One region of the Phenylobacterium sp. P4_E10 genome, then DNA from elsewhere that is predicted to be linked to it. Evidence: riboswitches for the same ligand, from Rfam matches in the RefSeq annotation. Region 1 holds a riboswitch; the other holds the start of a gene.
What was found. A riboswitch is a leader RNA that binds a small molecule or an ion and turns the genes downstream of it on or off. The one in region 1 is predicted to bind glycine.
Positions count from the first base shown of each region.

Region 2: linked by a shared signal. The riboswitch ahead of AC1DQJ_RS07640 (L-serine ammonia-lyase) and the one ahead of gcvT (glycine cleavage system aminomethyltransferase GcvT) in region 1 are both predicted to bind glycine.

Region 1 is NZ_JBFUIW010000011.1:35,156-39,708, reverse strand. Features, by position in the region: gene gcvPA (aminomethyl-transferring glycine dehydrogenase subunit GcvPA) at 1-29, opposite strand, end outside; gene gcvH (glycine cleavage system protein GcvH) at 81-446, opposite strand; gene gcvT (glycine cleavage system aminomethyltransferase GcvT) at 461-1,573, opposite strand; glycine riboswitch at 1,729-1,822, opposite strand; gene AC1DQJ_RS13785 (nuclear transport factor 2 family protein) at 2,004-2,354, shown strand; gene argS (arginine--tRNA ligase) at 2,370-4,202, opposite strand; gene AC1DQJ_RS13775 (Tat pathway signal sequence domain protein) at 4,199-4,553, opposite strand, start outside.
Region 2 is NZ_JBFUIW010000005.1:109,855-114,407, reverse strand. Features, by position in the region: gene AC1DQJ_RS07645 (TonB-dependent receptor plug domain-containing protein) at 1-1,416, shown strand, start outside; gene AC1DQJ_RS07640 (L-serine ammonia-lyase) at 1,475-2,851, opposite strand; glycine riboswitch at 2,960-3,048, opposite strand; gene AC1DQJ_RS07635 (hypothetical protein) at 3,232-3,813, shown strand; gene AC1DQJ_RS07630 (hypothetical protein) at 4,135-4,542, shown strand.

The DNA of each region.
Region 1 (4,553 bases):
TCGGCGGGAGAGAGGGGCAGGTATCTCATAGGGATGCTCCCCGCACGTCCCAGTCAGCCGGGACGTGCGGCTGGGATGACTTAAAGCGTGCCGAGGTAGTCTTCGTAGGCGGCGCGATCCATCAGCGCCTCGTACTCAGCCTTGTCGGCGACCTTGAGCTTGGCGAACCAGCCCGAGCCTTCCGGCTGGTCGTTGACCGTCTCCGGCGCGTCGCCCAGAGCGGCGTTGCCCTCGACCACCTCGCCCGAGATCGGGGCGTAGACGTCGGAGGCGGCCTTGACGCTCTCGACCACGGCCAGACCGTCGCCGGTCTTCACGGCCTTGCCGGCCTCCGGGACCTCGACGAACACCACGTCGCCGAGCTGTTCGGCGGCATAGGCGGTGATGCCAATGGTGGCCACGTCGCCCTCAAGGACGACCCACTCATGGTCCTTAGTGAAACGCATCTGGGCAGCCCTCCTCAGAGCTTGCGGATATAGCGGTGGGGAACGAAGGGCATGGCTGTGACCTCGGCGGTCTGGGCCTTGCCCCGAACGATGACTTTGACCTTCGTACCTGCCTGCGCCAACGCCGGCGGCACGAAGCCCATGGCGATTGGCTTGCCCAGGCTGGGCGAAAAGCCGCCGGACGTCACGACGCCGACGACGTTTCCGGCCTCATCGGCGATCTCTGCGCCCTCGCGGGCAGGGGCGCCTTCCAGCACCACCATGCCGACGCGCTTGCGGCTGACGCCTTCGGCCAGTTCCTTGGCGATGCGAGCCGCGCCCGGGAAGTCGCGGGCGTCGCGACGCTTCTTGGAGACGGCGAAGCCCAGGTCCGCCTCGATCGGGCTGACGGATTCGTCGACGTCGTGGCCATAGAGCGGCAGGCCCGCTTCCAGGCGCAGGGAATCGCGGGCCCCCAGGCCGATCGGACGCACGCGCTCGTTGGCCAGCAAGAGGCTCCAGATGCGTGCGGCTTCCGAAGCCGGCACCGAGATCTCGTAGCCGTCCTCGCCGGTGTAGCCTGAGCGCGAGACGATGGCGTCGGTCCCGAACGCGCTCATCGACCGGGCGTCCATGAACACCATGCCTGCGACTTCCCGCGCGTGGGCGACCAGCACTTCGGCGGCCTTGGGCCCTTGCAGCGCCAGCAGCGCGCGGTCCTCTAGGCGTTCAATCCGCACCTGGCCGGCCAGCTCGTCGTCGATGACCTTGAAGTCGTTGTCCTTGCAGGCGCCGTTGACCACCACGAACAGGCCGTCGTCGTCCGGACGGGCGGCCATCAGGTCGTCGATTACGCCGCCCTTCTTGTTGAGCAGGACGGAATAGCGCTGCTTGCCAGGCTTGAGGCCGATGAAGTCGCCAGGCGTGACCTCCTCGAAGGCCGACAGCGGCGAAACTCCGCGCAGCCGCGCCTGCCCCATGTGCGAGACGTCGAACAGGCCGGCGTTCTCACGCGTCCAAAGGTGCTCCTTGAGCACGCCGTCCTTGTACTGGACCGGCATGGAATAGCCGGCGAACGGCACCATGCGCGCGCCGGCGGTCACATGGGCTTCATAGAGCGGGGTGAACTTCAGGTTCTGATCGGACACGACTGGACTCCGGCTGATGATCTCGCGAGCGCGCGCGGGATCGATCCCTCGCCACGTTCGCGCCCCCGCTGTCCTTGGGCCTGAGAGATTTCGGGGAAGACTCCCCTTGCTCCTTCGGCGAGCTCCGGTCTCCCGGCGCTACTTTCCAGCGTTCATCAGCTCGCGCGGTCCTTTTGCCTGAGCGTTTCCGGGGCGGTTGCGCCTTCGGCTCCGGACCCCGAAGGGCCCGATCTCTCCCGCGAGAGTCGGCGCGAACCTGTTCGAAGCGAGCGGGCAAGTCAATGCAGCATGCTCCGAGGCGCATGGACTTGTGATGATCTGTGCGCGACCGTCGCGAGGCGAGGCGCCGCGTGGTAGATTTCCGGCGCCAAGCGCGACGGCGGTCGCTCTCGGCCGCGAGGCTTCGGCCCGGCTTGGCGGAGGCGACGACATGACCTCAATCACACCAGGCAATCTAAAGCTGGCGCTCGAGGGCCGGGACGCTTCGGCCTTGATCGGCTTCTACGACGAAGACGCCGTAATCCACATCATCGACCGCGATCACACGCCCAGCGCGCCGATGGAATTGCGCGGCAAGGACCAGATCGCCCGCTACTACCAGGACGTCTGCAGCCGGGCGATGACCCACCAGTTGGAGACGGCCGTGGCGGACGGCGAGCACATGGCGTTCAGCGAGTCATGCGCCTACCCCGACGGGACCAAGGTGTTCTGCACCGCTATGCTCGACCTGGACCACGGACGCATCCGCAACCAAGTCACCGTGCAAGCCTGGGACGTCTGACCGGCGCCCCAAGGGCTACATGCGCGCGGGCGCCTCGATGCCCAGCAGGTCCAGCGCCTGTTCGAGTTGGCGCAAGGTGGTCTGGGCCAGCGCGAGGCGCGAGGCCTTGACCGGCGACGCCGCCGAGAGGATCGGGCAGGCCGCGTAGAACTTCGAGAACGCCTGGGCCAGCTTGTAGGCGTGCTCGGCTACGAAGTTCGGCGCCTTCTTGTCGTAGGCGTCGATCAGCGCCTGATCGAAGGCGTCGAGCAACAGGACCAGATCGCGTTCGGCCGGCTCTGAGACAACGATCTCACCGGCGCTCGCGCCCTCCTCGGCAGCGCGGCGCAGTACCGACTTCACCCGCACGGCCTGGTACAGCAGATAGGGGCCGGTCTTGCCTTCGAAGCTGGAGAAGCGGTCGAGGTCGAAGACGTAGGAAGTGCCGCGGAAGTTCTGCAGATCGGCGAACTTCAGCGCCGCGACGGCGACCTTGTGGGCGGTGTCCTCGAAGGTGTCCGGATCCAGTTCGCTGCCCAGGTCCGCCTCGTGCAGGCGCTCGCGCGCCTTGTCGCGGGTCATGACAATCATGTCGTTCAGCTTCAGGACGCCGCCTTCGCGGGTCTTGAACGGCTTGCCGTCGGTCCCGTTCATGGTCCCGAAGCCGACGTGCTCCAGGCTGCCCTTCTCGGCATATCCGGCCAGGTAGGCGGCGCGGAACACGATCTCGAAGTGATCGGCCTGACGCTGGTCGACCGCATAGAGGACCTGGTCGGGACCAAAGCTCTGCTTGCGGTCGAGGATCGTCGCCAGATCGGTCGTGCCGTACATGGCCGAGCCTTCAGACGACACCACCAGCAGCGGGTCGGGGCTGGGCACGACAACTACCGAACCGTCAGGCAGCTTCTTCTTCTTGGTCTCGTTCGGACCGGCGACATGCACGATGCGCGCGCCCTGGTCCTCGACCAGCAGGCCCTTGGCCTCCAGGTCCTCGACCATCGGCTTGATCAGGTCGTCGACGTCGCTCTCGCCCTTCCAGAGGTCGAAGTCGACGCCGAGGGCGTGAAAGTCGCGTTCCAGGGCCACCTTGGTGACCTTGGCGAAGTGCCGCCAGAGCAGGTAGTTGCCGGACTTGCGGGCCTGCAACTCGGCCGTCAGCTTGCGCGCGCGATCGCGGTACTCCGGCTCGGTCTTCCCGCGCGCCGCGGCCAGCGGATACAGCCGGTCGAGGTCCCCGAGGGTGACCTTGTCGAACAGGGCGGAGGCCTCGGCCTCTTCCTGCGCGCTGACCTCGGACTTGCCGTTCAGCGCCTGGACTACGGCCGCGATCTGCCCGTCCTCGTCGGACACGGCGCCGATCAAAAGGCCCATCTGGTAGCCCCAGTCGCCGAAGTGAGCGTCGCCGATCACCTCGTCGCCGCGGAAGCGATAGATGCGCTTGATCGACTCGCCGATGATCGAGGAGCGCAGGTGCCCCACGTGCATCGGCTTGGCGACGTTGGGGCCGCCGTAGTCGACCATCACCTTGCGGGGCGTCGCAACCTGCAGGGCTCCGACACGCGGATCGACGGCGATTTCGTTGGCCCGCTGCGACAGCGCCTGGTCGCTGACCCGCATGTTGATGAAGCCGAGGCCCGCGGCCTCGACTGAAGCCAGCCGCGGATCACCGCTCAGCTTGGCCACCACCTCGGCGGCGATCTCGCGCGGGTCGCGCTTGGCCACCTTGGCGGCGGGCAAGGCGCCATTGCATTGGAAGTCCGCCAGGTCGGGCCGGTCGGACGGCGTCACGCGGCCAAGTTCGGCCGGCAGTCCCGCCGCGGCGAAAGCGGTGGCGACCGCTTCGCTCAGGCCCCTCTTCAGGTCGCTCATTTTGATTCGTTGGTGTTCCCGGCGACGGCTTGGCCGGCGTTCAGCCGGAAGCGCTTGCCGTCGCGGTTGAAGGCCGCCATCTGCGGGGTGACGTCAAAGCCCACCAGGACTTCGAAGTTGGCGCCGCTGGTCGTCACCGAGGCGCGCGGAATGGTGATCTGGGCGATCTGTTCGGTCGCGTAGATGCGATCCTGGCCGGCCGGGAAGTTGATCGGCAGATCGAAGTATTCCTTGGCCATCACGGCGTCGCCGCGCTTGGTCACCGCCACCCAGTAGCGGAAGTTCTTCGAAGTCCCCTCGGCCTGCGGGCCCTTGCCCAGCTCGAAGAGGATTTCCATCGTCACCTTGATC
Region 2 (4,553 bases), on a different contig from region 1:
AACGGCCAGATCGTCTGCCGATCGACCCTGACCAGCCCGACCAACGGCTGCGTGCCGCTCAACCGCTTCGGCGCGGGCGTCGCCAGCCAAGAAGCGCTGAACTATGTGCTTGGCACGCCCTATCGGGACCAGGAGTTCACGCAGGACGTCGCGGCCTTCAACCTGACGACCAACAGCATCGAGGGATGGGCCGGACCGATCTCGTTCGCGACCGGCGCCGAGTTCCGCCGCGAGGAAATGGGCGGCTTCGTCGAAGCCCAGTACATGTCGGGCTGGAAGTACGGCAACTTCCGCGTCACTAGCGGCAAGTACGACGTCAAGGAAGCCTATGTCGAAACCGTCGTGCCGCTGTTCGAGGGCATGGACTTCAACGGCGCGTTCCGGATTACCGACTACTCGACCTCCGGGACGGTGCAGACTTGGAAGGCGGGCCTGACCTACGCGCCCATCGAGGACATCCACTTCCGGGTTTCAGCGTCACGGGACATCCGCGCCGCGAACATGAGCGAGCTCTACGACGCCGGCACCGCGCGCTCCAACTCGGTGAACATCAACGGTGTCTCGGTTCCGTTCGTTCAGAACCTGCAGGGCAATCCGGACGCCCAGCCCGAAGTGGCCGACGGCTACGGCGTGGGCATGGTCGTCTCGCCGCACTGGATTCCCGGCCTGCAGGCCTCGATCGACTACTACGACATCAAGGTTGACGGCGTGATCAGCTTCGTCACCGCCCAGCAGGTCGCCGACTACTGCTACATCCAGAAGGTCGCGTCCTACTGCGACCAGCTGGTGTTCAACGGCGCCGGCGTGCTGCAGACGATCAACCTCTACTACGACAACCTGAACAGCATGACGGCCAAGGGGCTCGACATCGAGGCCTCCTACCGCACCAGCCTCGCTGACCTGGTCTCCTGGGGCGCCGGGGACCTCGCGCTGCGGGCCATGTTTACCCACTACATCGAGAACGTGACCGACGACGGTGTGACGGCCATCGACCTGGCGGGCGCGAACACGGGCGCTACACCCGACTGGATCTACCGCCTGTCGGCCAACTACGACCTGGAGCCCTGGTCGTTCAACGTCACGGGCCGCGGGATCAGCGAAGGTAAGGTCAGCAACGCCTATACCGAGTGCCTCTCGAGCTGCCCGGCCAGCGTCGCGCCCTACTACACGATCAACGACAACAGCGTCGAAGGCACGCTCTACTGGGACGTCTCGGCCACCTACGACTTCGAGGTGTCCAGCGTGAGCGGCGAGGCGTTCATCTCGATCAAGAACCTGTTCAACACCGACCCGGTCCTGGTGGGCAATCCGGCCAGTCTCGGAGCGGAGAACACCCCCGGCTACCCGCAGACCAACCGCAGTCTCTACGACACCAATGGCCGAACCTTCCGGGTCGGCATCCGGCTGGAATACTGACCACTTCCCCCCGACGGCCCGCCTCGCAACCTAGTTGCGGGGCGGGCCAAGGGCGGGCTCAACATTCGACGACGTTGACGGCCAGCCCGCCCAGGCTGGTTTCCTTGTATTTGGAGCCCATGTCGTGGCCGGTCTGGCGCATGGTCTCGATCACCGCGTCCAGAGAGACCACGTGCCGGCCATCTCCCTGCAAGGCCAGATAGGCGGCATTGACGGCCTTTACCGCGCCCATGGTGTTGCGCTCGATGCAGGGGATCTGGACCAAGCCGCCGATCGGATCGCAGGTGAGGCCAAGATTGTGTTCCATGCCGATCTCGGCGGCGTTCTCGATCTGGCCATTGGAGCCCCCGAGGGCTGCGGTGAGCCCGGCCGCGGCCATGGAGCAGGCGACGCCAATCTCGCCCTGGCAGCCCATTTCGGCGGCCGAAATCGACGCGCGGGTCTTGTACAGGAACCCGATGGCCGACGCGGTCAGCAACAGGGCCATCGAACCCTCGCGCGTGGGGCTGGGCGTGAAGGTCTCGTAGTACTTCAAAACTGCCGGCAGCACGCCAGCCGCGCCGTTCGTCGGGGCGGTGACGACCCGGCCGCCGGCTGCGTTCTCCTCGTTCACGGCCAAGGCGTAGAGGCTGAGCCATTCGAAGATCGCCGACGGGCTTTCAATGGAGCCCCTCGCAGCGAGTTTTTCATGAAGCTGCTTGGCTCGCCGCTGCACCTGCAGGCCGCCGGGCAAGACGCCTTCCTGGCGACAGCCGCGGTCGATGACGGCGAGCATGGCCTCCCGAACGGATTCCAGGAACGCCTCGGTGTCGCGCGGTCGGCGCCAGGCTTGCTCGTTGGCCATCACTATCTGGGCGATTGATAGGCCGGTGCGTTCGCCAAGCTCGAGCAAATCGGCGCCCGAGCTGAACGGGTAGGGCAGGACGCGATTGGCGCGGACCGGCGCCTGGCCCTCCTCGGTGATCGCTCCGCCGCCGGTCGAGAAGTAGGTTCGAGACACCGATCGCCCACCGCCGAAGCGGCCCTCGAAGCGCAAGGCGTTGGGGTGACCGGGCAGGAATTCGCCCCTGCGGAACACGATGTCGGTCGCGGGATCGAACGGGACCAGGGTCTCGCCGTCCAGGCGCAGGGCGCGGCTGGCGGTGACTTCGCCGACGATGGCTGGAATGGCGGCAGGGTCCACGGCTTCAGGCGCCCAGCCCGCCAGGCCCAGGACAATCGCCACGTCGGTGGCGTGGCCTGCGCCCGTCAAGGCGAGCGAGCCGAACAGCTCACACGAGATGCTGATCGGCGCGCCCTCGAACTGGACCAGTCCGGCGAAGCGCTTGGCTGCGCGCATTGGACCGACCGTGTGGGAGCTCGATGGCCCCACCCCGATCGTAAAGAGGTCGGTGACGCTGAAAGCGGGGCTGGAGACGGGCGTAGACAAGAGCATGCGCAAACCTTCGCGAGCCGGTGGACCGGCTGGTTGCGCCCCTTCTGTCTGCCTTGCCTGAGATCGTTATCCCGTCGGCGGGCGCAGTTGCGCCTCTTTCCAGAAGTCCGTTGCTGAACGGTCCTTTTGCCTGAGAGATTCCGGGGCGGTTGCTCCTTCGGCGCTGGCTTTCGCCAGGCTCTCCCGTGTCAGCGACCTAGCTCTGCCGAAGCCGGGGTCGAACTGTCAAACACCTGGCGGCACGCATACCCACTTTTCGGCGGCCTGCCTCAGAACTGAGCAGCGCCCTCGAGAACGCAGCGAACCGCCTCGTGAGCGATCACCACGCCAGGGGCTCGTGGGCGGCCGCGACTTGCTCTAGCTTCCCCCAAGGAGGCCCTGTGGTCCGCAAACCAGAAGACGCACCGTGGTCGGTCGCCTGGACGGGAGAGCAGGCTTTTCGGCTGCAGCCGTCGCGCGACTTCCCGGGGAAGATCGAACTCGACCAAAAACAGGCGCGCGGTGATGGAGAGCCGATCTTCGCCTCCATTCACGTGACGCGGCAGCGCCGTGGAATGGCGGACTTCCTTTGCCATGTCTGCGGGGAGCCGACCCAGCCAAACGACCGATTCATCTTCCCCACGGCGTCAGGCGGTCTGGTCTCGATGGATGGCGGAGCCCAACAGTACGGGTGCAATGTTCCGCCTATGCACGGCGCCTGCGCCAAGCAGGCGAGATCACTTTGTCCCCACCTGTCGCGCCTGGACGAGCTCCCGTTGCGGTGTGATTCAGATGCGGGCCGCCTGATTGAGCGCACAGATGTGACGCCGGGGCTTGAGGGTATTGCAGCGAAGCTCCCGAAGAACGTCGAGGTCGTCCTCTCGTGCTATCGGCTGTACGGCCCGAGCTTCACGCGCAAAGTCACGGAAGCCCGCGCTCGGTGGGCGGCGGCGGCTCGTAGGAAGCGTCTCCAGCGGTCGTGAGCGCGCCATAGGCAACTGACCGCACGGGAATGGCGCCACGCTCATTCGGGCGCCCTGGCTGCCCGAATTTCTGACGCTCCCATTTCGGGATCAGCCCCCTCGTCACATCTGCAGGCTCATTCAGAAAATAAAGCAAAGCTTTCAGAAACTTAAGCGAACGTCCGCAACCTATGCCAATAAATATACTGATCATGAACCAGACATGAACCGAAAGCTTAAGCTAAAACAAATAAAAATATGAACTAATACTCATGAAGTTGGTTCTTGCTGCCTAGAGGGACGACAACAATGCCGTTCGCGGCCGAGCTTGAGGACAACACCATGAAGCCGATTGTTATCATCCCCGCCCTGGCGGCCGCCCTGCTCTTGGGTGGAGCCACCGCCAGCGTCGCGCAATCGTCAGGGGCCTATGGCCACGGCGCTGCGGCTGTGAGCCCAGAGGGCGCGGTGGCTCGCGGAGCTACCGGGGCCGACGCCAGTGACCGCGCCGGCCGCAGGCGCGGTCACCCCGACCGTCCAGTCTCGACCGCGCCGGCGACTTCGACCTACGGCTCGGGCGCGGTCTACACTGATCGCACCGCCTCGAGGGCCGCCGTCAGGTCCGGCGGGTCGGCCACGGGACCCGACGCCGCCAGCGCAACAACGGTGGACGCCTATGGCGAAACCACGAGGGACGGCTCTAGCGCCGACATCTACGGCGCCTCCAGCGCAACGACCGGGCCGCGCTAACCCGACAAGGG